4 regions of the Geobacillus sp. FSL W8-0026 genome follow, and region 4 is predicted to be linked to each of the others. Evidence: riboswitches for the same ligand, from Rfam matches in the RefSeq annotation. Region 4 holds a riboswitch; each other region holds the start of a gene.

Region 1 (5,987 bases), 880 kb from region 4:
CTGGCGATCCCTCCTTCCGGACGGTAGCCGATAAGAAATCCCATGGCAAACGTCAGGGTGGTGGCGATGACATAGCGGACTACATCGGCTAATAACGCCCCAGCCAACGGAGCGATGCGGGCGATCGGCAGCGATTTAAAGCGGTCGAACACGCCTTTATCCATATCATCGCGAAGTTGAACTCCTGAAGTGACGGAAGCCCCGATCAACGTTTGGATGAGAATGCCGGGAATGATCATGGGCAAGTAGTTATGAACATTCCCCGCGATGGCTCCACCAAAGATGTAGGTAAACATCAAGGTGAAGATAATCGGCTGAAAAGTGACGTCAAATAATTGTTCGGGTGTGCGCCGCACCTTCAACAAACCACGATAGGCCATCGTCAGCGAATTTCGTACAGCTTGGGAAACGCTTGTACGGTTTTTATGTTGGCGTTTGACCTCCAATTGAGGAGACACTGGTTTCATCTCATCGCTTCCTCCCTTACATCATTGGATTCATCTGCACGTTTTTCCACTCCATGGCCGGTAATGGTCAGAAAGACCTCATCGAGGGTTGGTTTTTGCACACTTAACTCGGTTAAGTGGATGCCCTCTTGACGCAAGGCGATAAGCAGGTCCGTCACATGGTCTGGATCGGCCATCGGCGCCGTGATGTTCCCGGTTTCTAAGGATACTGTCGGCCGAACATGGAGAACGCGCTCAATGATGCGCTTGGCCGTTTCGATCTCTCCAGGATGTTGCAGCTTGACTTGCAATGACGATTGACCGATGGACGCCTTGAGTTCATCGGGTGTCCCTTCAGCGACGACTCGGCCGTGATCAATTACGGCGATGCGGTCTGCCAATTCGTCCGCTTCTTGTAAATATTGGGTTGTCAGCAGCACCGTTGTCCCCATATTCACCAAGCGCCGGATCGTTTCCCACATTTGATTGCGCGTGCGCGGGTCGAGTCCGGTGGTCGGTTCGTCAAGAAAAATGAGCGGCGGCTGGGCAATGAGGCTGGCGGCGAGATCTAGACGCCGGCGCATACCGCCAGAGAAATGTTTCAATGGGCGCTTGGCTGCTTCTGTCAAGCCAAATTCCTCCAATAATTCGCTTGTTTTTCGCCTTGCTTCTGTTCGGCTCAGTCCCAGAAGCCTAGAAAAGATCATTAGATTCTCTGTTGCGCTGAGCGTTTCGTCAACAGAGGCGTATTGACCGGTGACACCAATCAATTGCCGGACGATTTGCGGTTGTTTGACGACGTCGTACCCAAAAATTTGGGCGGAACCGGCGTCCGGGCGCAATAACGTCGCTAACATTCGGATTGTCGTTGTCTTGCCGGCACCATTGGGGCCCAGCACACCATAGATGGTGCCCGCGCGCACACGCAAATTGAGACCGTCCACGGCCCGGTGGTCGCCAAAGGTTTTCACCAATTCGTGTGTTTCCACTGCCCACTCTTGATGGGCGGGTGAGATTTGGGGTTTGTATCCCATTTTGTGTCCCCCTCCTTCGTATGATTCTCGTACATGGTGAATCGTAGCATGCTTTTATGAACGGAATGTGAACAACGGCATGATTTTTTGAGGAAGAGAAAATTTGATTCACCCACTCTTGCAATTCTCCCGGTTTTGGTATATGCTTGTTCCATCAGGATGATCATCCACTATATATTGTTTTGTTCTCTTTTTTAAACAACTATATATCGTTGCGCCAAGCAATGGTGTCCATCAGGACTTAATAGGGAATCCGGTGCGAATCCGGAACTGCCCCCGCAACTGTATGTGCGGACGAAATGGGATGGCCACTGGCGGCAAGAGCCATTTAGCGCCGCTGGGAAGGACCCAAAGTAGGACGATGCACGAGTCAGGAGACCTGCCTTGCTTGGAACGTTTCATGTTCTTCGGGGTGTGAGAAGATGAAACGATAGGGGAAAAGAAAAAGGGAGTTCGTCTGCCTTTTTCCGTCTGTCGTTTCATCCGCTCGCCTGCCCGAGCGGATTTTTTTATGGAGGAGAGGGGAAACGAATGACAGTGTCGACGAAATCAATTGTTGTCGATGATCAAGGAAAAGAGAAAGCATTTTCGCGCGAGGAGTTTGCTAGGTTGGTGGAGCAGGCGGCGGCCGACTTTGTCCGTTTGTCGCTCGAGGAATATGAAGAACGTGTATGGCAGCTTCTCAGCCGAAAAGAGATGGTCACCTTCCGGCAGCTGTATCAAACCGCCATTTTGGAAGGGCTGTCGTATATTAGTGAGGAGGAGCCGGAATGGACGTTTGTGTGCGCCCGCCTGTATTTGCAGCAACTGTACCGCGAGGCAGCGCGGCATCGCGGGTACGAGGAGCGCAAGCGGTATGGCGATTTCTACTCGCTCCTTGTTGCGCTGACGGAACAAGGAGTATATCATCCGCTGCTGCTTGAACGTTATACGAAAGAAGAAATTACGTCCATCGGTGCGCTTCTTGATCCGGAGAAGGACAAGTTGTTTACGTACATAGGGTTGCGCACGCTTGCGGATCGGTATTTGGCCCGCGATTATGAGCGGCGGCTGTATGAGTTGCCGCAGGAGCGATTTTTGGTTATCGCCATGACGCTTATGGCGAACGAACCACAGCAGCGGCGGCTTGAGTTGGTGAAGGAAGCGTATTGGGCGTTAAGCAACCTATACATGACCGTGGCGACGCCGACGCTTGCCAACGCCGGGAAGTCATACGGCCAGCTGTCGAGCTGCTTTGTCGACACGGTCGATGACAGTTTGCAAGGGATTTACGACAGCAACACCGACATCGCCAATTTATCGAAATCAGGCGGCGGCATTGGGGTCTATTTAGGGAAAATCCGGTCGCGCGGCAGCGACATTAAAGGATTCAAAGGGGTCTCCTCCGGCGTCATCCCGTGGATGAAGCAGCTGAACAACACAGCGGTGAGCGTCGATCAGCTTGGGCAGCGAAAGGGAGCTATTTCCGTCTATTTGGATGTGTGGCATAAAGATATTTTTGCGTTTCTCGATGCGCGGCTCAACAACGGCGACGAACGGCTGCGGACGCATGACTTGTTCACCGGCGTTTGCATCCCTGATTTGTTCATGGAAATGGTCGAACAGCGCGGCGACTGGTATTTGTTTGATCCGCATGAAGTGCGGACGGTGATGGGATTTAGTTTGGAAGACTTTTATGATGAGGAAAAAGGGAAGGGCAGCTTTCGGGAGAAATATTGGCAATGCGTCAACGAACCGAGGCTGTCGAAAGAAAAAGTGCCGGCGATCGAAGTGATGAAAAGCATTATGCGCAGCCAGCTCGAGTCGGGGACGCCGTTTATGTTTTACCGCGATGAAGTGAACCGACAAAATCCGAATCGCCATCTCGGGATGATTTACTGCAGCAACCTTTGCACGGAAATCGCGCAAAACCAAAGCCCGACGGTGATGAAGCGGCAATATGTGAAAGACGGAGTGATTGTGATCGAAAAAATCCCGGGCGATTTTGTCGTCTGCAATTTATCGTCGATCAACTTGGCGCGTGCGGTGACCGATGGGGTGTTGGAGCGGCTCATCCCGATTCAAATGCGGATGCTTGATAATGTCATTGATTTAAATCACATTCCGGTGCTGCAGGCCGGTTTGACGAACGAAAAATACCGCGCTGTCGGGCTTGGCACTTTTGGCTGGCATCATTTGCTGGCGTTAAAAGGCATTCGCTGGGAGTCAGAGGAAGCGGTCCGCTACGCCGATGAACTGTATGAAACGATCGCGTATTTGGCGATTCAAGCGAGCATGGAGCTCGCCAAAGAAAAAGGGAGCTACCCGGCGTTTGCCGGATCGGATTGGCAGACGGGCGCTTATTTCGAACGGCGCGGCTACCAAAGCCACGGCGAGCTCGATTGGGACCGACTCAAGAGCAATGTGGCCCGCTACGGGGTGCGCAACGGCTATATCATGGCCATTGCGCCCAACGCCTCGACGTCGATCATCGCCGGCAGCACGGCGAGCATCGATCCGATTTTCTTAAAAGTGTATGCCGAGGAAAAGAAAGATTATAAAATTCCTGTGACCGTGCCGGATCTAAACGAACAGACGACATGGTATTACAAATCGGCGTACCATATCGACCAACGTTGGAGCATCAAGCAAAACGCCGCGCGCCAGCGCCATGTCGACCAAGCCATCTCATTTAACTTCTACGTCATGAATACGATCAAGGCAAAGGAGCTGCTCGATTTGCATTTGACGGCGTGGAAGTCGGGGTTGAAAACGACGTATTACGTGCGTTCGACATCGGGGACGATCGAAGAGTGCGATTCGTGCGCGAGCTGACCGGGGCCAAAAGAGGCGCACTTCCTTGTGCCGGAGAGGCGTAAGCGGTTGGCCGCGCGCACGATACTATATAAGCTACAATTTGGTTTTCCATGGCATTGTTGCTCTTCTTGTCACCGTGCCAGCTTGTCAGGTGATCAAGATGGGACATGGAGATCAGAAATTCTTTTATAGAAAACGAAAGGGAGGAATGGACGATGACGATCGGCTTAGTCAAACGACCTATTATGGATCCGGAGGCGCCGAACCGCTCGACGGGCATCATCAACGGCCGCTGCTCGAATGTGTTGAATTGGGATGATCTTGCCTATCCGTGGGCGTATGCCAAATATAAGCGAATGCTCGCCAATTTTTGGACGCCGTTTGAAATCAATATGGCGCAAGATGTGAAGCAGTTTCCGCAATTAACGGCTCGCGAGCAGGAGGCCTTTTTGAAAATCATCGGTCTTCTGGCGCTGCTTGACAGCATCCAAACCGATTACGCCGGACGTGTCGCTGATTACATTACCGATCCGAGCATCAACGCGCTCATGATTATGCTCGCCCAGCAGGAAGTCATTCACAACCATTCGTATTCGTACGTGCTTTCGAGCCTTGTGCCGAAAGCGAAGCAAGATGAAGTATTCGACTTTTGGCGGAACGAACCGACGCTGCGCAAGCGGAACGATTTTGTGACGAACGGCTACAAGGCGTTTGCGGAAGAGCCGAATGTGGAAAACTTGTTGCGCTCGATCGTTTTTGACGTCATTTTAGAAGGACTGTTTTTCTACTCAGGGTTTGCGTTCTTCTACAACCTCGCGCGCCAGCAAAAAATGGTGGCGACGAGCACGATGATCAATTACATCAACCGTGACGAGCACATTCATGTCGATTTGTTTGCGAAAATTTTCAAAGAAGTGTTGAACGAATATCCGGAATATCGGACGTCGGAGTTGGCGGATTTTGTCCGGGAAACGTTTACGAAAGCGGCTGAGCTGGAGATCGAATGGGCGCGGGAAATCATCGGCCATGAGATCGATGGCATCGACTTGGCTGATTTGGAGGCGTACATTAAGTTTTACGCCAACGTCCGCGCCCACCAGCTTGGGTTTGACCGCCCGTTCGACGGCTATCGGACGAACCCGCTTCGCTGGATTAAAGCGTATGAAGAAGTCGACCTTGGCAAATCCGACTTTTTCGAACAAAAGCCGCGCCAATATACGAAAGTGCAAGTGGACAACGGATTTGATGAGTTGTAATGATAGAGAAGCCACGTTTGACAACAGTCAGCGTGGCTTTTTGTCAGGCAAGGCGCCTTTGGCTTGATTTGCCGTTTTTTGAACCAATAGGAGCGAGCGTTTTGGCAGGACAGATGGCCAAGCAGTCTGCAAACGTGAGGGGACGATAAGGATAGAAGCGGGCGTTCGATGGGGGTTGTGCTGTTGGCGCGCAAAGCAGCTCACCTGATTCAAGGGTGAGCTGTTTTCGTTCAGAGGAGAAGAGTCAGGCAATGAAAGAGGAAGAAAAGAGACGATAGCGTGGCCCATCCCACGTCACCTTTTGGCCCCGTCCGGAATAAAACAGAATCAGGAACATTGCCCACTTGATATGAGGGGCGATTCCGGCGATAATGGAAGCGGTGAATGCCGCTGGGCGGCACGGAAGACGTAAAGAAGGTGGCAGAACGATGGAACGTGCAGAACATCTTTATCAA
Region 2 (5,987 bases), 1.6 Mb from region 4:
CCGCACTTCGCGGGTCTGTGGAAAACTCCCGATCGTCGTAGTAGGCAAAAGCGGCAATTTTAGATGTTGTTGCTGTGCTTGCCTTCGCTTTGCATAGGGAGGACGTTCCGTTTGCTCAATGGGGTGCATCGTTTTTTTTATAGACTGGCCTCGAAGTAGGCGAAGAGCTTCCCCGGTTTGTTCATCATAGTGACACAAATCGGATAAAGAACGTTTCCCTTGGGCGTATTCAGCAAGCAGGCGCACTTCATCAAGCTTTTCATCCGCAAATGCCAATGAATCGACCAATCCTTTTGGTAAACGGTGTTCATGTTTGACTGTAATCGGTACATAAAGCAGGCTAGACGACGGTTGAATAATCAAGTGTTCCGTATGCTTCGATAGCTCTTCCAGTAGCGCTGCTTTTTGGACGAGTGTACTCTTCCAAACATTGCGACCGTCGATCATACCCGCAGCTAGCCATTTCCCTTTTGGAAACCCATATTTCTTCATGTTGTACAAATTTTCACCGTCATCATGAACGAAATCAAGACCGAACCCAGCGACAGGAAGAGAGACGATCTCTGGATAATTAGAAAGGCTTTCGAAATACGTTTGTAAAATCAGCTGGACACCAGGTACTTTTTGATGGAATGAATGATAAACGTATTCAACAGCGGCCACTATGTCTTCATCAATCTCTTGCACAAGAATAGGCTCATCAACTTGTACCCAGCGCACTCCTGCTCTATACAACTCATCAAGCAATTCGATATATACGGGGACGAGGAGCTGTAGGTGCTTATGCCAATGTACTCCTGTGCTTAACTTGGCCAAAATTAAAAACGTGACAGGTCCAAGCAAAACAGGTTTTGTTTCAATTGAAAGATTATCTTTGATAAATTGGTAATCACGTAAAAGAAAATTTTCCATAAGCCTTGGTTGTAGGCCATCAAGCTCTGGAACAATGTAGTGATAGTTGGTATTAAACCATTTTGTCATGGCCATAGCCGGCTGGCTGCTTGTTCCCCTCGCCATGGCAAAATAAGTATCCCATCGGCGCTCACTTTCTTGGCCAAATCGTTTTGGAATATACCCAAACATAAAAGCGGTATCCAGCACATGATCGTATAATGAAAAGTCCCCGATTGGTATCAGTTCGATTCCTTTTGCCATTTGTTTTTTAATGGATGATAGTTGAATGGTCTTCATCGTTTCCATTAGATTGGCTTCTTCCAATTGCCCATTCCAAAATGACTCCAATGCTTTTTTCCATTCTCGTTGTTCACCGATTCGAGGATAACCTAAATTAGAACTATGAATTGCCAATCGTAGCACCTCCATGTCATTTTCCTCAATACAAGTAAAATGCCCACCTTCTAGACAGACAGAAGGAGGGCATAACTAGCTTGTATTGAGGTACTTGAAGTGCCTCTTGTTCATTTTCCCCCACTCCTCCCTATGACGCGTAGGTCGAAAGTGTATACAACAGGCAGGTCTCCTGACTTAGCTTCATCGCGGTGGATCCCCTTCCCATTCCAAACAAGGAACAGTGGGTTATTGATCCTCGCTCTGCATCACAGTGGCGCGACCGTGTTGGATTTTCACCAAACTTCCCTTTTAAAGTTCACGCAGATTGGTGAACTACCTGTTGCTTGGTCTTATCAGATATGCTGTTTTTAGCGACATCCTCCCACCACCTGCACTGACGCTTAGAGGTGGGGCTTCTCAAGTCATCCTGATTAATAATATTATCATGGTTTTTAAAATTCAGTATACTACAATTACTCAGATTTAGCAAGGGAAATGCACCATCTATTTTAGCCCGAGTTGAACTTTAGTAGCATCCTCTTACTTTTTGGTGAAGAGCCCAAAAATTTACAGCGGGTACAAAATCGGAACATGGGGAATTGTCTAGGAGGCTGGTGATTTACTCACGCAACCGCTTCTCGCAATCGTTTCTCAAATAGAAAAACCGGTTGCATCAGCTTCTATGTTCACGCGTTCCATCATCGATCAAGGCAAACAGCGTTTTTTCACCAGCCTTCTAGGAAGCTAAGGTGCGTGGCGAATACCTCTCTTCATTTACATCAAACCATATGTAAAAATGAGACATGAACCGGACTCCTTGGTTGAAATAGCTGTGCTCAAAACTCATTCACCCAAGTAGGTTCATGTCTCCCCAAAAGTTCTTCGCTACAACAGCTTGGCCATTATGTTTCTTTCTAGCCGGAAACAAAATCTGCGAAGCTTTTTGTATGGTAAAGGCGGCCAAATGGTCAACCGTAGCCTATTTACAAAAAAGGCCTGTTAGACTCACCCAACAGGCCTTTTCGTTTTCAGCTTTTTGGTTCGGCATCTGACCTTTTGTTACAACATTGTCAAGAGACAATAATTCATGTCCATCCCACAACTTTCCCCTCACCGCCTCTCTTCCCTACAGCCGCAAGGGTTTTCGGGTTTTGAGGAACCAGTTGGAACAAAATACCACGAAAATAATAAGTGTCCGTTCAATTGGAATGATTTAGGGAATTAGGGGGAAGGGATGAGGGAAACGAAACGTTGGGAAATGTCCAAGGAAATATCTGGAGGGGATAGGGAGCAGGGGTAAGGAGAGAGGAAAAATGGATGGGTATATTGGGATAAAACCTGATCCCTCAACCCTTTCCGCCCTATACCCTGTCCCCCTATCAACAGAAAAGCCCAGCATGGATCCAGGCAAAACCCTAACCACGCTCGGCTTCTTGGACATTTTTTATTGTCCCTGGACAGTTTTTATTTTCTCAGGACGGGATTTATTAGCTGTCTACATATTAGGGTGCGAGTTAAAGAGTGACAGTTTGTAATTTTTAATGGTTCCTTTTCACATTCAAAGCCTCTAATTTTTTAATCATTGCGTCGTTGAGAGGCGGGCATGAAATACATAATAAATCTTTTGCTCTACTTAAAGCCACATATAAAATTCGCGTATCCTCTTGCTCAGAATTAATGTCAGGACTGACGAGCAAATTCACATCTTTAACTTCAGGGAGATATAAAAGAACAGATTCAAATTCTGCTCCTTTTGCTTTATGAATTGTCCTTATCTCGGTTGTTTTCTCTTCGGACAATATAAGGTTATCCACCAAGTTCCTGATAGTTATCGATTCGGAAAATTGCTTTATTTTTCCCCTAGAAATTTTCTTTATTGCAATTCCTTTCTCTATAAAAAAATCAGAAAGGGAGTTATAGAATTCGAATAAAGATTGATCAAGTGAAGTTTTCAAATCGTTTGCCAAGAATTCAAGTAAATCTACGGCCAGACTCCTTTTCATAATGGGACTTATAATTTGATTTTCTTGAAATGGATCCTTTAATTCTCCATGCCGATCAGTTTTTATTGATCTTTCTAGTTCCTTAATTGCTACTTCATACCGAGTATCTAATGTAAGCTTATATGCAGTCAAAATGGACTTGATAAAACGTTCTCTATTTGAAGAATCTGCCTCACTGAAGCTTGTCCATACTTCGCTATTTTCTGTGTTACGTAGTAATTTAACGGTGTCGTTATTTCGGGTGAGTATACAATAATCTTTTTCAAGCCCTAAACTGATCCTCAAATTGTTGAAGTTTGCTATAGCTTGATATGGACCATCTGTACATTCAATAAAATATATATCATGATTCCTATTTTCTCTCGTCGGCTTTTGCGTTAGTTGGTCTCCTTTTCTAATATGATTTAGAAAATCAACAATCTTACTGCCACATCTCCTATTGTTCTCAATCATGTAAATAATCTGATTAGGGAGAGTGAAATCAATAAAATCTTGACGGGATGCCCCTTGAAATTCATAAATCGACTGAGCTGGATCTCCTACGACGCCAATCACTGAGCCTGAATTCCCAAGCCATTTAATTATTTCTGTTTGAATTGGATTGGTATCTTGAAATTCATCTAAGAAAATATAGGGGTATTTTGCACTTAAATGCTCCAATATAATTGAAAACTCTTTCAAAATTCTATAAGAGAAATACAAGACATCCTCATGATGAATGACCCCTTCATCCCAAAATAATTGCTTATATAAAGGAAGGTCCTCTATTCTAATATAATATTTCCCGATCCGATAGTTTTTTCTTGGTTTTAGATATAGTTGCCCGTCTACGAGCTTCCAATCCAATTGTTCTAAATATTCTTTTAGCTTTTTATTATCCTGAAGATAATGAGCTCTTGTTTTTACCTTCCATTGATATATTTTCCCGTTTGTTGCTATATTTTCATAATGGCCATCTAACTCCTCAACATTAACCAATCTCTTTCCATGATTATCATTTAATAAATACACATACGGCTTTACAACGTTCGCATACAGAAAACTGTGAATCGTCGATACCTCAACCCTTTCCTGATTCATTCCCAAACGACTTTGGACTTCTTCTGCACCAACAGTTGTGTATGTTATACAAGCAATTTTTGAAGTATATGTAAGATTCTCCGCATTTTGAAGAACATTTTTGATATGCTCTACAAGCCAATGCGTTTTTCCTGCCCCAGGCCCAGCTATCACTTTAAAATGACGACTAAGATCTGATAATGGTATTCGTTGATCAGAAGAAATCAGTCTAATATTGTCCATCCTGCCCTACCCCTTGATTATCCTTGTAACACACCCACTCAAGGGCCTTTCGAATATGGTCAGGTACTATCAATCTTTCATCTTTGTTCTCTTGTATTCTGCTAGCCAATTCAAAAGCAAGTTCACCTTTTCTCCCTTTTGCGTACAAAAGGAAGCTCGAAGCATGCTTAGCCCTCTCTTTATCCTCATTTTCCCAATTACTTGCCTTAAGTTCGTCAACTTCAACAATTTCTACTTCATCAGTAAAAAGTAGCTTACTGTTATAATTGTCCCAAGCCAAATCGTATTCAAATGTTTTTCCATGTTCCTTTTTGTAGAATATCTCTACATTCAAACAGTTATTTTTTTGTTCTAATAATTTCTTTACAGCCCCTGATATTTCACGATACTCGTAGTTTTCAGGATCTTGATTTATCTCAAACGGCCAACACTCTTTCCATCTTTTCTTTCCAGAACTACTATCGTTTCTCTTCTCTAATTTAGCTGGATCAGAATCAATAATACAGGCTACTCTTTTTTGTAAAGCATATTTTTGTCTTTCCGAAGTAACTCCAGCTCCATATAATTTAATGAAGTGCTTAAAAGTTAATGAATCAACACGGACAAGGGAGACATGATGCTTATCCAAATCGCAACCAATCAATTCCGCCAGTACAGGAAGAAGTAACAATTCAGCCATTCCCTCAACCAAAATTACGGACTTTGCAAATAACATAGCCGATTTTGTAGCATCAAGATATCGCTCCACATACTTTTTTGATTCCTGATCCTCGTTGCTTTCTAAAAATACTTTATCAGGATACTTAGCAAAGATTTTTCCGCTTTCATCTTTTTCCAGACAAATAATTGGTTTTAAACCAACTGCAGAGGTTATATGCGTTGAATGGGTAGTTATAAAAATTTGTCTGCTAAAGGTTTGATTTTTCACTTCTTCTTTGAGAAATTTTAGAAAATTATATTGAAGAGCTGGATGTAAGTGTGCTTCAGGTTCCTCAATAAGAAGTATCGGAAAAGTTTTGGCGTTTTCCCCGTATTCTTCGGAAGTAATCATTTTAAATTTTGATAAGATCAGAGATATGTATATAAGGTTGTTATAACCCATGCCATTGTTTATGATAGGTATCTCTATTCCAGTCCGATCCTTGATTATTAATCGAAGAACGGATAGCACATCATTTTCATCTAAATTCCCATCCAAAGCAGGTGTACCTCCAACAGACGCACCTGTGTCTTCTGCAAACTTTAGCACTTCCTTTTGGTTTACTCTTTCAATTAGATTCTTCACTAACAAGTCTGCATACTGGTCAAATATTTGAGCCTTAGTCAGTCCATTGTCCGCAGGTTCTGCCGCTACCACCTTATCTTTAAAATGCATTAATAATTGCTTTAAAA
Region 3 (5,987 bases), 370 kb from region 4:
CAAGGCTAACGCCAATGCCGTCAAATGGGTCATCGCTTTCCCCTCCGCCGCTCGTAGCGATCGAGCGCCTCGATGGTCGCTTCATACACAAGCCGGCCAAGCGTGCGGCCAAGCTCGGTCGCCGTTCCAGCGTAGGGAAACGACCGCCCTGTTTGCGTCGCCGCCACCGCCAGCGAGTCGGTCGATGTGCCGGTAGCCAGCGTTCGCGTTTCCGGATCGCAAACCGACCGCTCGGCAAGCGCCTTCGCCTTCGCCTCCGTCGCCGTCATCACCGCTTGCACGAACGCCGCTTCCGTTAGCGTCCCATCGACGACAATGATCATATTGATCGTTCCCGGCTTCGCGGCGGCCGGCTGATGCCGCCACGCTCGGGCCGCGTCGACCGCATTGCCGACGCCGGCGGTGACTAACACCGCGGCCGAACACCCTTTCCTTTCCTCTTGAAGCCAAACGGCGTCATGGACATCGACGGCAGTCATCATGCCGATCGTCCGCTCCGGGGAAAAGCCGTGCCGTTTCAAATAGCGGCGCATCTCCTCTTCCGCGTCGCCGCAGTCGTAATCCAGCCCGACCTGGCGGTTGACGAAATGGGTCGCCCATTGAAATCCGGCGCCAACCAAAGCGGACGACAAGACGCGCAGCGGCCTTGGTGAAGCAAGAACGACCGCATCGGCCAAAAAAACCGGGCGCAGCCCACCGAGGAGCGGCGTTTTCTCCTCGCGATGTTGCGGCACAAACGAAAACATCGGCTTGGCCGCCGCTGGATGCGCTTGGCGCACGACCGGAGCGGCAAACACGTCATTCAGCAGCGCTGGCGTCATGACGTCCGCCGGCGCGCCGAGCGCGGCTGTTTTCCCGTCCTTTAAAACGAGCACCCGATCGCAATACAGGCTGGCGACGTTCATCTCATGAAAGACCGCGACCACCGTCAAACCGCGGGCACGAGCCGCTGCAGTAAGCCGGTCCAAAAGCCGGACTTGCCCGCTTAAATCCATATGGTTGGTCGGCTCATCCAACAAGAGCAGCTGCGGCTCTTGAGCGAGCGCCCGCGCCAAATAAGCCCGCTGCCGCTCGCCGCCGCTTAACCGCTCCAGCGGCGCATCCATTTTGTGGGCGAGGCCGACAACGGCGAGCGCCTCTTGAACGGCGGCTTCATCTTCCGCCGTCCACGCTGGAAGCAAGCCGCGCTGATGGGCGTAGCGGCCGAGCGCCACCGTTTCTTTCACCGTATAGCCGTGCGCCGTTTCCAACGTTTGCGGCAGGACGGCGGCCAAGCGCGCCCACTGTTTTGTCGACAATTCGGAAAGCGGCCGACCGCTGATGGCAATCTCGCCGCTTGCCAGCGGCAGCTCTTTGCTGATGAGCTTGAGCAATGTCGTCTTGCCGCTGCCGTTCGGCCCAATGATGCCAAACAGCTCCCCTTTCTCCACGGAAAACGTCACCCGGTCAAGCACTTGAGTCGTCCCGTATCGGTGCGACACCTCTCGCACTTGCAGCATCGTCATCCCAACTTTCGCTTCGTTTTTCGGAAAAACAAAACGGCAAACAACGGAGCGCCGACGAGCGAAGTGATGACGCCAATCGGCAGTTCGCGCGGCTCGATGATCGTCCGCGCCGCCAGATCGGCGAACACAAGAAACGCCCCGCCGTACAAGAGCGATAGCGGCAAAAGCACCCGGTAGTCCGGCCCGCATAAAAGCCGCACGATGTGGGGAACGACAAGCCCGACAAAGCCGATCGTCCCCGACACCGACACCGCCGCTCCGGTGAGAAAGGCGGCCGCCGTCAAAATAACGATTTTCCGGCGCGCAACGTCAACGCCGACATGAAGCGCCACCGCTTCGCCGAACGCGAACGCGTTCAACTCGCGGCCGTTGGCGATCAACACCACGGCACCGATGAGGAAAAACGGAAACAGCAATCCACTGTATTTCCATCCGCGCATCGCCACGCTTCCCATCAGCCAAGAGATGATTTGCCGCAATTCGTCGCCGGTCAAAGCGATCATGAGCGAAATGAAGGCGCTAAAAAAGGCCCCGAAAATAATGCCGGCTAAAATGATCGTCTCCACCGCCATCCGCCGATCGACGGCGCGGGTGAACGCCAAGACGGCCGCAAGCGTCGCCATGCCGCATAAGATGCTGACGATCGGCAGTGTAAACGTGCCGAACAACGGCCATTGCCAGCCAAGGAAGATCACGAGCACCGCGCCGACTGACGCGCCGGATGAAACACCGAGCGTGTACGGGTCGGCGAGCGCGTTTTTCAAAAGCCCCTGAAACGCCGCCCCAGCCAGCGCCAACGAAGCGCCAACCAAAAAGGCGAGCACGACGCGCGGCAGGCGGATCGCCATCACAATCGGCACCCAGTCGGAAGGAACGTCCGACGAGAGCGGCATTCCGAGCCATTGCGACGCGAGAATCTCGATAATAGAAGAAAAGGGAATCGACAGCGACCCTGTCGATACCCCTGCGAGCAGCGAAAATACAGCCGCCGTAACGGCCATGATATACATCGGTAGTTTACTGAAACACTTCCGGGTAAATGGCTTTGGCAAGTTCCTCGACCCCTTCGGCGAGGCGCGGACCCGGCCGGCTGACCAAATCGGTGTTGACATCATACACCCGCTTGTTTTTCACCGCCGGCACATCTTTCCAAGCCGCGCGCTCGAGCACTTGTTTCGCCCCGCCGTATGTCGTGATGATCACATCTGGCTTATAGGCCACCGCTTTTTCCTCGGTCACCATCGGCCAGCCTTCCAAATCGCCGGCGACGTTTTTGGCCGCGATCACTTGCAGCATCTCATCCATAAACGTTCCTTTGCCGGCCGTATACAGCTGCGGCGGCGGCGACACTTCCACCCACACATTCGCCCGCTTGTCCGCCGGAATTTGTTTCGCTTTTTCTTCGATTTGCGAAAGCTTTTCTTTCATCCCTTCAATCACTTGCTTCGCTTTGTCCACCGTTCCTGTCGCTTTGCCGATGAGCTCGATCGAGGCGTACACATCCGCAAATGATTTCGCATCATTGACGACAAGCACAGTGATGCCGGCGTCTTTCAATTGCTGCAAGCCATCGCGCGAGTTATGGGCGCTTGACGCATGAGCTAAGACGAGATCCGGCTTCAACGAAAGAATTTTCTCAACGTTAAACTCCATGCCGCCGATTTTCGTTTTCGTCTTGACGTCTTCAGGGTAATTGTCAAAATCGCTGACGCCAACGATTTTTTCACCGAGCCCTAACGCGTAGGCGATTTCCGTATTGCTCGGGATGAGCGAAACGATCGTTTTCGGTTCCGCTTTGATGGTGACCTCTTCCCCCAAGCCGTCTTTCACCGTCACCGGAAACGCCGATTGTTCCGCTTTCGGCTCCTCTTTTTTTGTCGGCTGGGCGCTGCTGCCCGCTCCGCTGCTGCAACCAACAAGCATAGCGGCCAAAAGGAGGAGAGCAGCGAGCGCCGCAGACCATTTCCAACGCTTCATCCGTACGTCCCCCCTTCAATGATGTATGGACAATAAAAAAACGCCCATTCCGTCCGGTCGGGGAATGAGCGGGAAACAGACCACCAATGGGCACAACTATGCCCTATGCGACTGTTTCCGCGTCTCACCCCCCGAAGATTCGGAAACCGCAGCAAGCAAGGCAGGTCTACTGGCTCATGCGTCATCCTACTCTGAAGCCTTCCCGTACGGAAAACAGCACAAGCCATCCGTCCGTACAGTGGCGATTTCATTTCGTCCGCATTGACAGTTGCGGGGACAGCTCCGGATTCCCACCGGATTCCCTATTAAGCCTTTTCGGCACCTTGCTGCGAGTTGATTGAGTTATCGGATATGGACATTTTTATATTAAAGCAAGGCTTGGCATTTGACAACTATGAATTTACAGCAGGCTGGCGGCCGGCGGTCATCGATCCATTTTTGCGGTCAGGCAGCTCGGCTCCAGTGTCCGTGTTTTGTACGGAACGCCGCAGGCACCGTTGCATCGAACGCCGCGATGTCCAATGCCGCCACGTTGCCTACCTCCACTTTCTCCCCTTCACCGTTTGGCAACGACGCGTTCCTTTGAAAAACAGGAAAGACGCCCCTCTGGCCCGGCGTCTTTCCCGAATGCAAGTTTCATCTCCTCACTGCTCGATGTATTTTTCAAACACAAAGCCGAAATCTTTCACCGTATAGTTCTTTTTCGCTTCCGTCAGCCATCGAAACGCGTATTCATTCACGGCCTGAAAATCAGCCGACACATTGGCGCCGTCGCCGCGCATATTGGCAAACACCTTGGTCGCCAGCTCGAGGCTCCGCTCGGCATAGTCGAGCTTCATTTCATTTTCGCGGCAAATGTCGGCGATCGCAAGCAGCGATTTATACAAATCTTTCAGTTCCTCGATATGTTTTTTATGCACATCAATCGAGTAGGCGTGCGACCCGATTTTGAATTTGATTTCCGCGTCCAAATCGACTGTTCCGGCCGTCTCGAGCGACACGTCGGAAATCGGATGCTTGTAGTAATCGTAGCGGCGCAGCGTCCGTTTTTTGCTTGTTGCGCTCGTGCCGTCCAGATGAATGAGCGCACGGTTGGTGAAGCAATACTCATCGGATTTCGATTTAATAAGGAAGTAGATTTTTTCTCCATCCTCGTGCATCACATAATCATCGGCATCGACTTTGTCGTAGTCTTTCGGCTGAATGACCGAACCGATGTCGCTCAATCCAAGCACATCGGCCGCGACTTTTCCAAACATGCTCATTTCTCGCCCCGACCCCTTCCATTTTTCATTGGCTCGCGCCGCTCCGCAACGAGCAGCAACGCACGTTGTTTTGGCAGAGCACCGCATCCTCTATAGTCATACGTGGAGGGCAAAAAAAAGTTTCATGTTTGCCAACCATTGAACGGCCCAACCATTTCGCTTTTTACCGTTTTCTCATCGCATTGGCTAAAAATTCAACATCCGTGCCAACAATCACTTGCAAGTCCGTTTGGTTGAGGCGAAGCACACCTTTCGCTCCCAAACGTTTCAATTCTGCTTCGTTGACTTTTGACATGTCTTTCACTTTTAGGCGCAAGCGTGTGACACAATTGTCAATTTGTGCGAGATTATCCTTTCCTCCCAACGCTTCGATATAGTTTGCAGCAAGGTCCTCGTATTTGACGCCCGACTGCGCCGCTTCGCTGTCGGTAAACTCGCCTTCTACGTCGTCTTCACGCCCCGGCGTTTTTAAATCCAGCTTCGTAATCAAGAAATAGAAGACAACGAAATAGATCACGGCATAGATGAGTCCTTGAACAATCAACAAATACGGTTTTTTCGCAATGCCGTAGTTTAAGAAAAAGTCAATCGCCCCAGCCGAGAACGTAAACCCGTGGTGGATGTCAAGCGCCGTCGCCACTGCGAGCGACAAGCCGGTCAACACGGCATGAACGACGTACAAGAGCGGCGATAAAAACATAAACAAAAATTCGATCGGTTCCGTAATCCCAGTTAAAAACGATGTTAACGCCACGCCAAGGAGCGCGCCCGCGACCGCTTTGCGCCGCTCTTTTTTCGCCGCGGCGATCATCGCCAGCGCTGCCGCCGGGAGACCGAACATCATCACCGGGAAGAAGCCGGCCATAAAAATGCCCGCATCCGGGTCACCGGCGAAAAAGCGGCTTAAATCGCCGGTTTTGCCGTTATATTCGCCAAAGACAAACCAGACAAAACTGTTTAACACATGGTGCAATCCGACCGGAATCAGCAGCCGGTTTAAGAACCCGAAAATGCCGACGCCAACAGCCCCAGCGCCAACGATCCAATGGCCAACCGCGTTGATGCCGTCTTGAATCGGCGGCCAAATGTAGCCGAAAACAAGAGCAAACACGAGACAAGCGATGTCACGATCGGCACAAACCGCCGGCCGCCGAAAAAGCCGAGCCAGTCGGGCAGCTTGATATCATGATAGCGGTTGTATAAAAGTCCGGCGATCACCCCGGAGATGATGCCACCTAAT
Region 4 (5,987 bases):
CGGCCATTGCTTTTCCATACAGCGAAAGCGGTACACCGGCGCGACCGATGATCCAATACGTCATCCCGGCCATAATGAGCAACTGTTCGCGCCAGCTGCTTATCATCCCAAGCACCAACAAGATCACCGCCATCGCCAGCTTCCATTCCGCTCGCCACGTTCGCAGCCGATTGTCGTAAGCGAACCGATCAAACTCGCGAATCATGCCCGTTCTTCCGTTCCGACCGCCCTTTATACAGGCCGATCACGTAGCCGATGACGCCGGCGCCAAGGGCGGCTTGCAGCGAAAATAGCAGCGTTTCCACTTCGCCGCCCGGCGGGGTGAAAATCGATTCAAACCACGGCCGGTAATGCGGAGCGAGCGTTTGAATCGCCCGTTCCGCTTGGTCATCGGTGCCGCCAAATTCGGAGCCGCGCGCCCACCAAAGCGGAAGAAGGATCAACACCAATACGAAAGCGAACAGCCACAGGTTTTTCTTCATCGAATCACGCCCCCTTTTCCCGTTCAAATAGCGGAGAAGCTTGGTATGAAGCGAGCCAGTTCCAGACCATCACCGTCAAAATGCCTTCCGTCACCGCCAGCGGCACTTGAGTGATGGCAAAAATGCCGGCAAATTTTAAAAACGAAGCGAGCACGCCGCCATCCGGTGCTGGAAACGCGACTGCCAATTGAACGGATGTAGTGACATAGGTCGCCAAATCCGACAAACAGGCAGCTAAAAACAGCGCCACTCGATGTGAAACAAGACCGCGCCGGTGCAGCTGATACACACTAAACGCAACCAGCGGCCCAACGACCGCCATCGACAAAGCGTTCGCCCCCAATGTCGTCAATCCACCATGAGCAAGCAGCAACGCTTGGAACAGAAGAACTAGCGTGCCGATGACAACCATCACCCACGGCCCAAACAACGCGGCCCCGAAGCCGATGCCGGTCGGGTGGGAACTGCTGCCCGTGACGGACGGAATTTTCAGCGCCGACAGGACGAACGTAAACGCCCCAGCCAAGGCCATGAGCAGCTTTTGCTCCGGATGCTCTTTCAGCGTGCGGACGAGACGACGTAAACCAACCAAGAAAAACGGGAGAAACAATCCCCACCAAAACAGCGCCCATTTCGCTGGCAAAAATCCTTCCATAATGTGCATGGCGTACGCGTCTTGTTCATTCGTCAAGAAAAAGTAACTTGTCAATAGCGCCGCGATGACAACCCAACGGCTTGTTCGCATCATTGTCGATTCGCCTCCTTCGGTTCATTGGCCGTTTTCCGCTTCCCAACCGGCGCCTCGCTTTCCCCTGCTGGCGCCCATTTGCATCCTGCCTCCTCATCAAACTCATACGTCGCCCATTCGCGAATCGGCGCCCCTTCACAAAGATGGATGCGCACCACCTCCCGCGCTTTTTCCGGCGTCATTTCTCGGTACCAGACGCCATCCGGATAGACGATCATCACGCATGCATCCTGGCAGCGGCCGTTGCAGCGCGTTCGTGTCGTATGAACAAGATCGTCTAAACCAAGACGGGCGATCTCTTCGCGCACCGCCAGCGTCACTTCCTCCCCGCCATGACGGAGGCACGTCCCGCCGTTGCAAATGAACAAATGATGCCTCATTCCCCGCAAATCCCACGTCGCCATCGAATCCCCCCTTTTGGCTAGAATGATAGAATTCAGATGCAGACAGACGAGCAGGTTTCAGGCAAAAGAAAAAGCACCTCTACAGCAGAGGTGCAGAAAAATGTATACAAAAAAGTCTTAAACGACCCAAACAGGCCTTATGCAGCCCTCATTCTCCCGCACGTCTGCCTATAGTCCCGTAGGCATCCGTCCGACCCAAACAAGGCAGGTCTCCTGACTTAGGATCATCGCTTGCGGCGCCTTCCCGAAGTTCTCTTCAGTGACTTGTTGCCGCAAAGCTCCCCATCACAGTGGCGGGCACCGTGCCGGATTTTCACCGGACTTCCCTTTTTCACCCGAGCCGGTTTGACGAGCTCAGGCACCTTGTGGGTTCTTCACCATATCTACACTGTCATGGAACAAGCATCTGTCTCCATCGTAGTACAAGCAAAACGCTACCGTCAACCGTTTTTTGCCGACAAATCGGCGCAGGCCACGACGATGCCGTCCGCATCGGCGTACACATACGCTCCCGGTTCCCAACGCACACCGCCAAACTCGAGCGCAACGTCGCGGGCGCCTTTTCCTTCTTTTCGGCTTTTGACCGGGCACGTGCCAATGGCCATGACGCCGATCGGCATCGCACCGATTTCTGCGGAATCGCGGATGCAGCCATGGATAATGACGCCAGCCAGCCCCCTCTCGCAGGCGATTTGTGCCAATCGGTCGCCGAATAACGCAACGCGGCGCGACCCTTTTCCGTCGACAACCAACACCGTCCCCGCTGGAACGGTCTCGAGCGCTTCGCGGACAAGCACGTTGTCCTCCAACACGTCAACTGTCGCAATCGGTCCGGAAAACATCTGTTTTCCGCCATATGATTGGAACGGCACCTCGCATACTTGCAGCTCGTCTAAAAATTGATCGCATAAATCGGCTGTTTTCATTGTCGCTCTCTCCTTTCCCTTTTTGCATTCGCCACCATTCGCCAAAGTCCTGCTGACTACGCTTTTTTTTGCGGCGCTGTTTATATTTGAAAAAGATGTGGAGTTTTGCTAAACTAGACGTTGAACGTATTGGCTCGTCCTCGCTGTCCGGCGAACGAAAAAACGGCCCCACACGACATGGCGGAAGCCGTTTTTGCCTGCCGGCTACGCGGCAAAAGCCGCCCCGTCCGGCCATTCAGCTCGGCTAGCTGGATTCGAACGAGCGCATCACGGAAGTCAAAGTCGGTTGCCTTGCCGCTTGGCTATAGCCCAACGTCTTTGTTGGCACTTACAGTAGGCAGCAACAACCCTCCCCGTTCGAATCAAAACGCATACCATTTTGCAAAAGGAAGCAAAATACAAATAAGGATTCATGTCCCGTGCGTTTCACCACATCTTTACCATCGCTTCACAATCGCTTCATTTCAATAAAGTATAATGCAAAGAGAAAGGGGGGAACGACGTTGCGCCGAACCGCCGCCCTCCGCCAATGGCTTCATGTGTTGTGGTTATTGTGCCTGCCGCTCGGCCTCGCCGCATCAACCGCCGCACAGCCGTCCGTCGCCCCGAAACCGATCATCATCGCCCACCGCGGCGCATCCGGACACGCGCCGGAGCATACGCTCACGTCCTACCGCCTCGCCGCCCGCATGCAGGCCGACTATATCGAAGTCGATGTGCGGGCCACCCAAGACGGGAAGCTCGTCGCTTTGCATGATGCCACACTCGCTCGGACGACAAACGCCGAAACCGTTTATCCGCGCCGATCGCCATGGCAGGTCAGCGATTTTTCAATTCGTGAGCTCAAAAAGTTGGATGCTGGCTCGTGGTTGGCTCCGCGCTTTGCCGGCGAGCGCGTCCCGACGCTTGATGAGGTCATTCAGATGTTGAAAGCGGAGCGTGTGGAAGCCCCGTTGTACATCGAAACGAAACAGCCCGGCATCGAAAAGGCCGTCGCGCACCTGCTGCAAAGCCATCACATGTTGCGCCCCGGCCGCGTCATGTTTCAATCGTTTTCCCGAAAAAGCCTCGAGGCGCTGCGCCGGCTCATTCCGCGCGGCATTCCGCTCATCCAATTAATCGACGGAAGGGAAGCGCAACATTGGGACGATCAACGGCTGAGACAAATCGCCGCCTACGCCGATGGCATCGGCTTGCCGCTTTCGGCCGTCACCAAAGAGCGAGTGCGCGCCGCCCATCGCCGCGGGCTCATCGTCCACGTCTATACCGTCAATGCAACGCACGATCTGGCGCGCCTATGCGCCATGGGCGTGGACGGGATCTTTACCGACTATCCCGACCGCCCGGCTCGCATCGCCGCTTGCCGCCGGCCGCCCGACCATTGACTAGCCTTCAAGGAGAAAGCCGGGATTCTAGTTTACATAATATTATTATTGTTTAAAAATGAAATCGTTTCCATCTGATCCGATTCGGTGTATCCTTTATGAAAAAGGAGGCCGCCGCGCTAAGCGAGCCGGAGCGGCTGATGGAACGGATTCAAGAGCCGCAAACGGAGGAACCGGCAAAAAAGGACGGGACGCCATCGGTCCGCCCTTTCGCCAAGCGCCCCGCCCCCTATTTCCTCTGTTGCCTTCATTACCGCTTCGGAAACTGAAACGACAATTTCTTCTCGTTTTCATCCCACACAAGGACAGCGTCAAACGTTTTTCCGCCTTTTTTGAATCCTTTAATGACATTGGTTTTTCCTTTTGCCAGCAGCTTTTTTACATTGGCCGCCGAAATCGATTTGCCGAGAATGCGTTTGGCGATCGTAAACGAGCATTTTGTTTTCGCGTACTGGTCGCAACCGTACAACGTTCCTTTGTCGATGACGGTCCCTCCGCAAAGCGGGCACGGCCCGAGCTTCTCACCGATCGTTTTTTTCGTTCTCGTCCGCTGGATCGAGGCGGTGTCGACCCCGTTAAAATTCCAAGCTGGGGCGGCAGCGATGGCGTCAGCGACCACTTTTTGCGCCAGCTTTTTCACCTGTTCCATAAACGCGGCGGGCGAGGCCGTTCCTTCGCCGATTTCGCTTAGGCGCTGCTCCCATTTCGCTGTCATTTCCGGCGAGGCGAGAATCGTGCCGCCAAGCGCCTCGATCAATACTTTCGCCTTGTCCGTTGGATAGACGAGGTTATTTTTGACTTCAATGTATTTTCGTTCCTTCAGCATCGTAATGATCGCCGCCCTTGTCGCTTCCGTGCCGAGCCCTTCCGTTTTGGCGAGCACTTTTTCCAGCTCCTCATCGTCCAAAAATGTTCCCGCCGTTTTCATCAAGGTGATGAGTTCGCCTTCCGTATACCGTTTCGGCGGCTCGGTTTTCCCTTCTTTCACTTTGACAGCGGCCGCCTCCCCCGCTTCGCCCCGCTCGAGCGGCGGCAGCACCGCGTCTTTCTCCTCCTCATGCGGACGGATGACGGTGCGCCACCCCTCGTCAACAACCTGCCTTCCTTTCGAAACGAAGCGAGCCCGACCGTCAACCAACGTCGTGACGGTCGTATAATCCATGACCGCCGCTTGGTGGTGGGCGGCGATCAAGCGGCGGACAACTAAATCGTACACGTTTCGCTCGTCGGCCGACAGCTTCTCCGGGTCAACGACCTGTTCCGTCGGGATGATGGCGTAGTGGTCGGTCACTTTTTTCTCGTTTACATAACGTTTATTCTGTAAAATCGACGGCCGCGGCAGCGGAAAATACGAAGCGTACGCCGGAAACGACGACAGTTTTTGCAAAATGGCCGGGAACGTTTCCGCCTCTCCCCTAGTCACATGCATCGAATCCGAACGCGGGTACGAAACGATTCCTTTTTGGTAGAGCGATTGCAGCACATCGAGCGTTTTTTTCGGCGAGAAGCGGTACAGCTTGTTCGCTGTCGCCTGCAGCGTCGATAAGTTGAACAACAGCGGCGGCTGATACGTTTTCCGCTCGGTGCGGACGTCGGCGACTTCCGCCCGCTTCCCGCGGCAAAAGGCCGCGATTCGTTTCGCCATCTCCTCGTCCTTAAGACGCGTTTGACCGTTTTCATCCGTCCATTTTCCTTCATAGCGCTTGTCGCCGATGACAAACGAAGCGATGACTTCCCAAAACGGCTCCGAGCGGAACTGCTCGATTTCCCGCTCGCGCCGGACAATAAGAGCCAAGGTCGGCGTCTGCACGCGCCCGACGGAGAATACATCGTTCATCCCGCGCTCTTTCAGCAACAAGCTGTACACGCGCGAAGCGTTCATGCCGACGAGCCAATCCGCGCAGGCGCGGGCGTACGCTTCTTCATAGAGCGGACGCGTCGTCTGCTCATCGAGCAGGCGGCGAAATCCTTCGGCAATGGCCTTTGGGGTCAACGATGACAGCCAAAGCCGCCTGATCGGCTTGTTAACGCCGCTCAGGCGG

What was found. Region 4 has a riboswitch for cobalamin ahead of NST29_RS08770 ((2Fe-2S) ferredoxin domain-containing protein). Riboswitches for the same ligand answer to the same signal wherever they lie in the genome.
Region 1: it holds a riboswitch for cobalamin, as region 4 does, so the genes downstream of both, NST29_RS13205 (ribonucleoside-diphosphate reductase subunit alpha) here and NST29_RS08770 ((2Fe-2S) ferredoxin domain-containing protein) in region 4, are expected to answer to the same signal.
Region 2: it holds a riboswitch for cobalamin, as region 4 does, so the genes downstream of both, metE (5-methyltetrahydropteroyltriglutamate--homocysteine S-methyltransferase) here and NST29_RS08770 ((2Fe-2S) ferredoxin domain-containing protein) in region 4, are expected to answer to the same signal.
Region 3: it holds a riboswitch for cobalamin, as region 4 does, so the genes downstream of both, NST29_RS07000 (ABC transporter substrate-binding protein) here and NST29_RS08770 ((2Fe-2S) ferredoxin domain-containing protein) in region 4, are expected to answer to the same signal.

Annotation. Positions count from the first base shown of each region.
Region 1 covers NZ_CP150194.1:2,639,572-2,645,558, reverse strand. Annotated here, with positions in the region: gene NST29_RS13215 (ABC transporter permease) at 1-467, opposite strand, end outside; gene NST29_RS13210 (ATP-binding cassette domain-containing protein) at 464-1,480, opposite strand; cobalamin riboswitch at 1,689-1,882, shown strand; gene NST29_RS13205 (ribonucleoside-diphosphate reductase subunit alpha) at 2,012-4,294, shown strand; gene NST29_RS13200 (ribonucleotide-diphosphate reductase subunit beta) at 4,492-5,532, shown strand; gene murB (UDP-N-acetylmuramate dehydrogenase) at 5,961-5,987, shown strand, end outside.
Region 2 covers NZ_CP150194.1:186,682-192,668, reverse strand. Annotated here, with positions in the region: gene metE (5-methyltetrahydropteroyltriglutamate--homocysteine S-methyltransferase) at 1-1,323, opposite strand, end outside; cobalamin riboswitch at 1,453-1,646, opposite strand; gene NST29_RS01015 (ATP-dependent helicase) at 2,829-4,595, opposite strand; gene NST29_RS01010 (AAA family ATPase) at 4,582-5,987, opposite strand, start outside.
Region 3 covers NZ_CP150194.1:1,382,842-1,388,828, reverse strand. Annotated here, with positions in the region: gene cbiB (adenosylcobinamide-phosphate synthase CbiB) at 1-33, opposite strand, end outside; gene NST29_RS07010 (adenosylcobinamide amidohydrolase) at 30-1,505, opposite strand; gene NST29_RS07005 (iron ABC transporter permease) at 1,502-2,515, opposite strand; gene NST29_RS07000 (ABC transporter substrate-binding protein) at 2,523-3,482, opposite strand; cobalamin riboswitch at 3,624-3,823, opposite strand; gene NST29_RS06995 (PH domain-containing protein) at 4,127-4,741, opposite strand; partial or broken gene nagE (N-acetylglucosamine-specific PTS transporter subunit IIBC) at 4,911-5,987, opposite strand, start outside.
Region 4 covers NZ_CP150194.1:1,756,489-1,762,475, reverse strand. Annotated here, with positions in the region: gene NST29_RS08785 (CbiQ family ECF transporter T component) at 1-205, opposite strand, end outside; gene NST29_RS08780 (energy-coupling factor ABC transporter substrate-binding protein) at 189-482, opposite strand; gene NST29_RS08775 (energy-coupling factor ABC transporter permease) at 487-1,230, opposite strand; gene NST29_RS08770 ((2Fe-2S) ferredoxin domain-containing protein) at 1,227-1,634, opposite strand; cobalamin riboswitch at 1,820-2,015, opposite strand; gene rraA (ribonuclease E activity regulator RraA) at 2,075-2,560, opposite strand; gene NST29_RS08760 (glycerophosphodiester phosphodiesterase family protein) at 3,064-3,945, shown strand; gene NST29_RS08755 (hypothetical protein) at 4,044-4,214, shown strand; gene NST29_RS08750 (DNA topoisomerase III) at 4,196-5,987, opposite strand, start outside.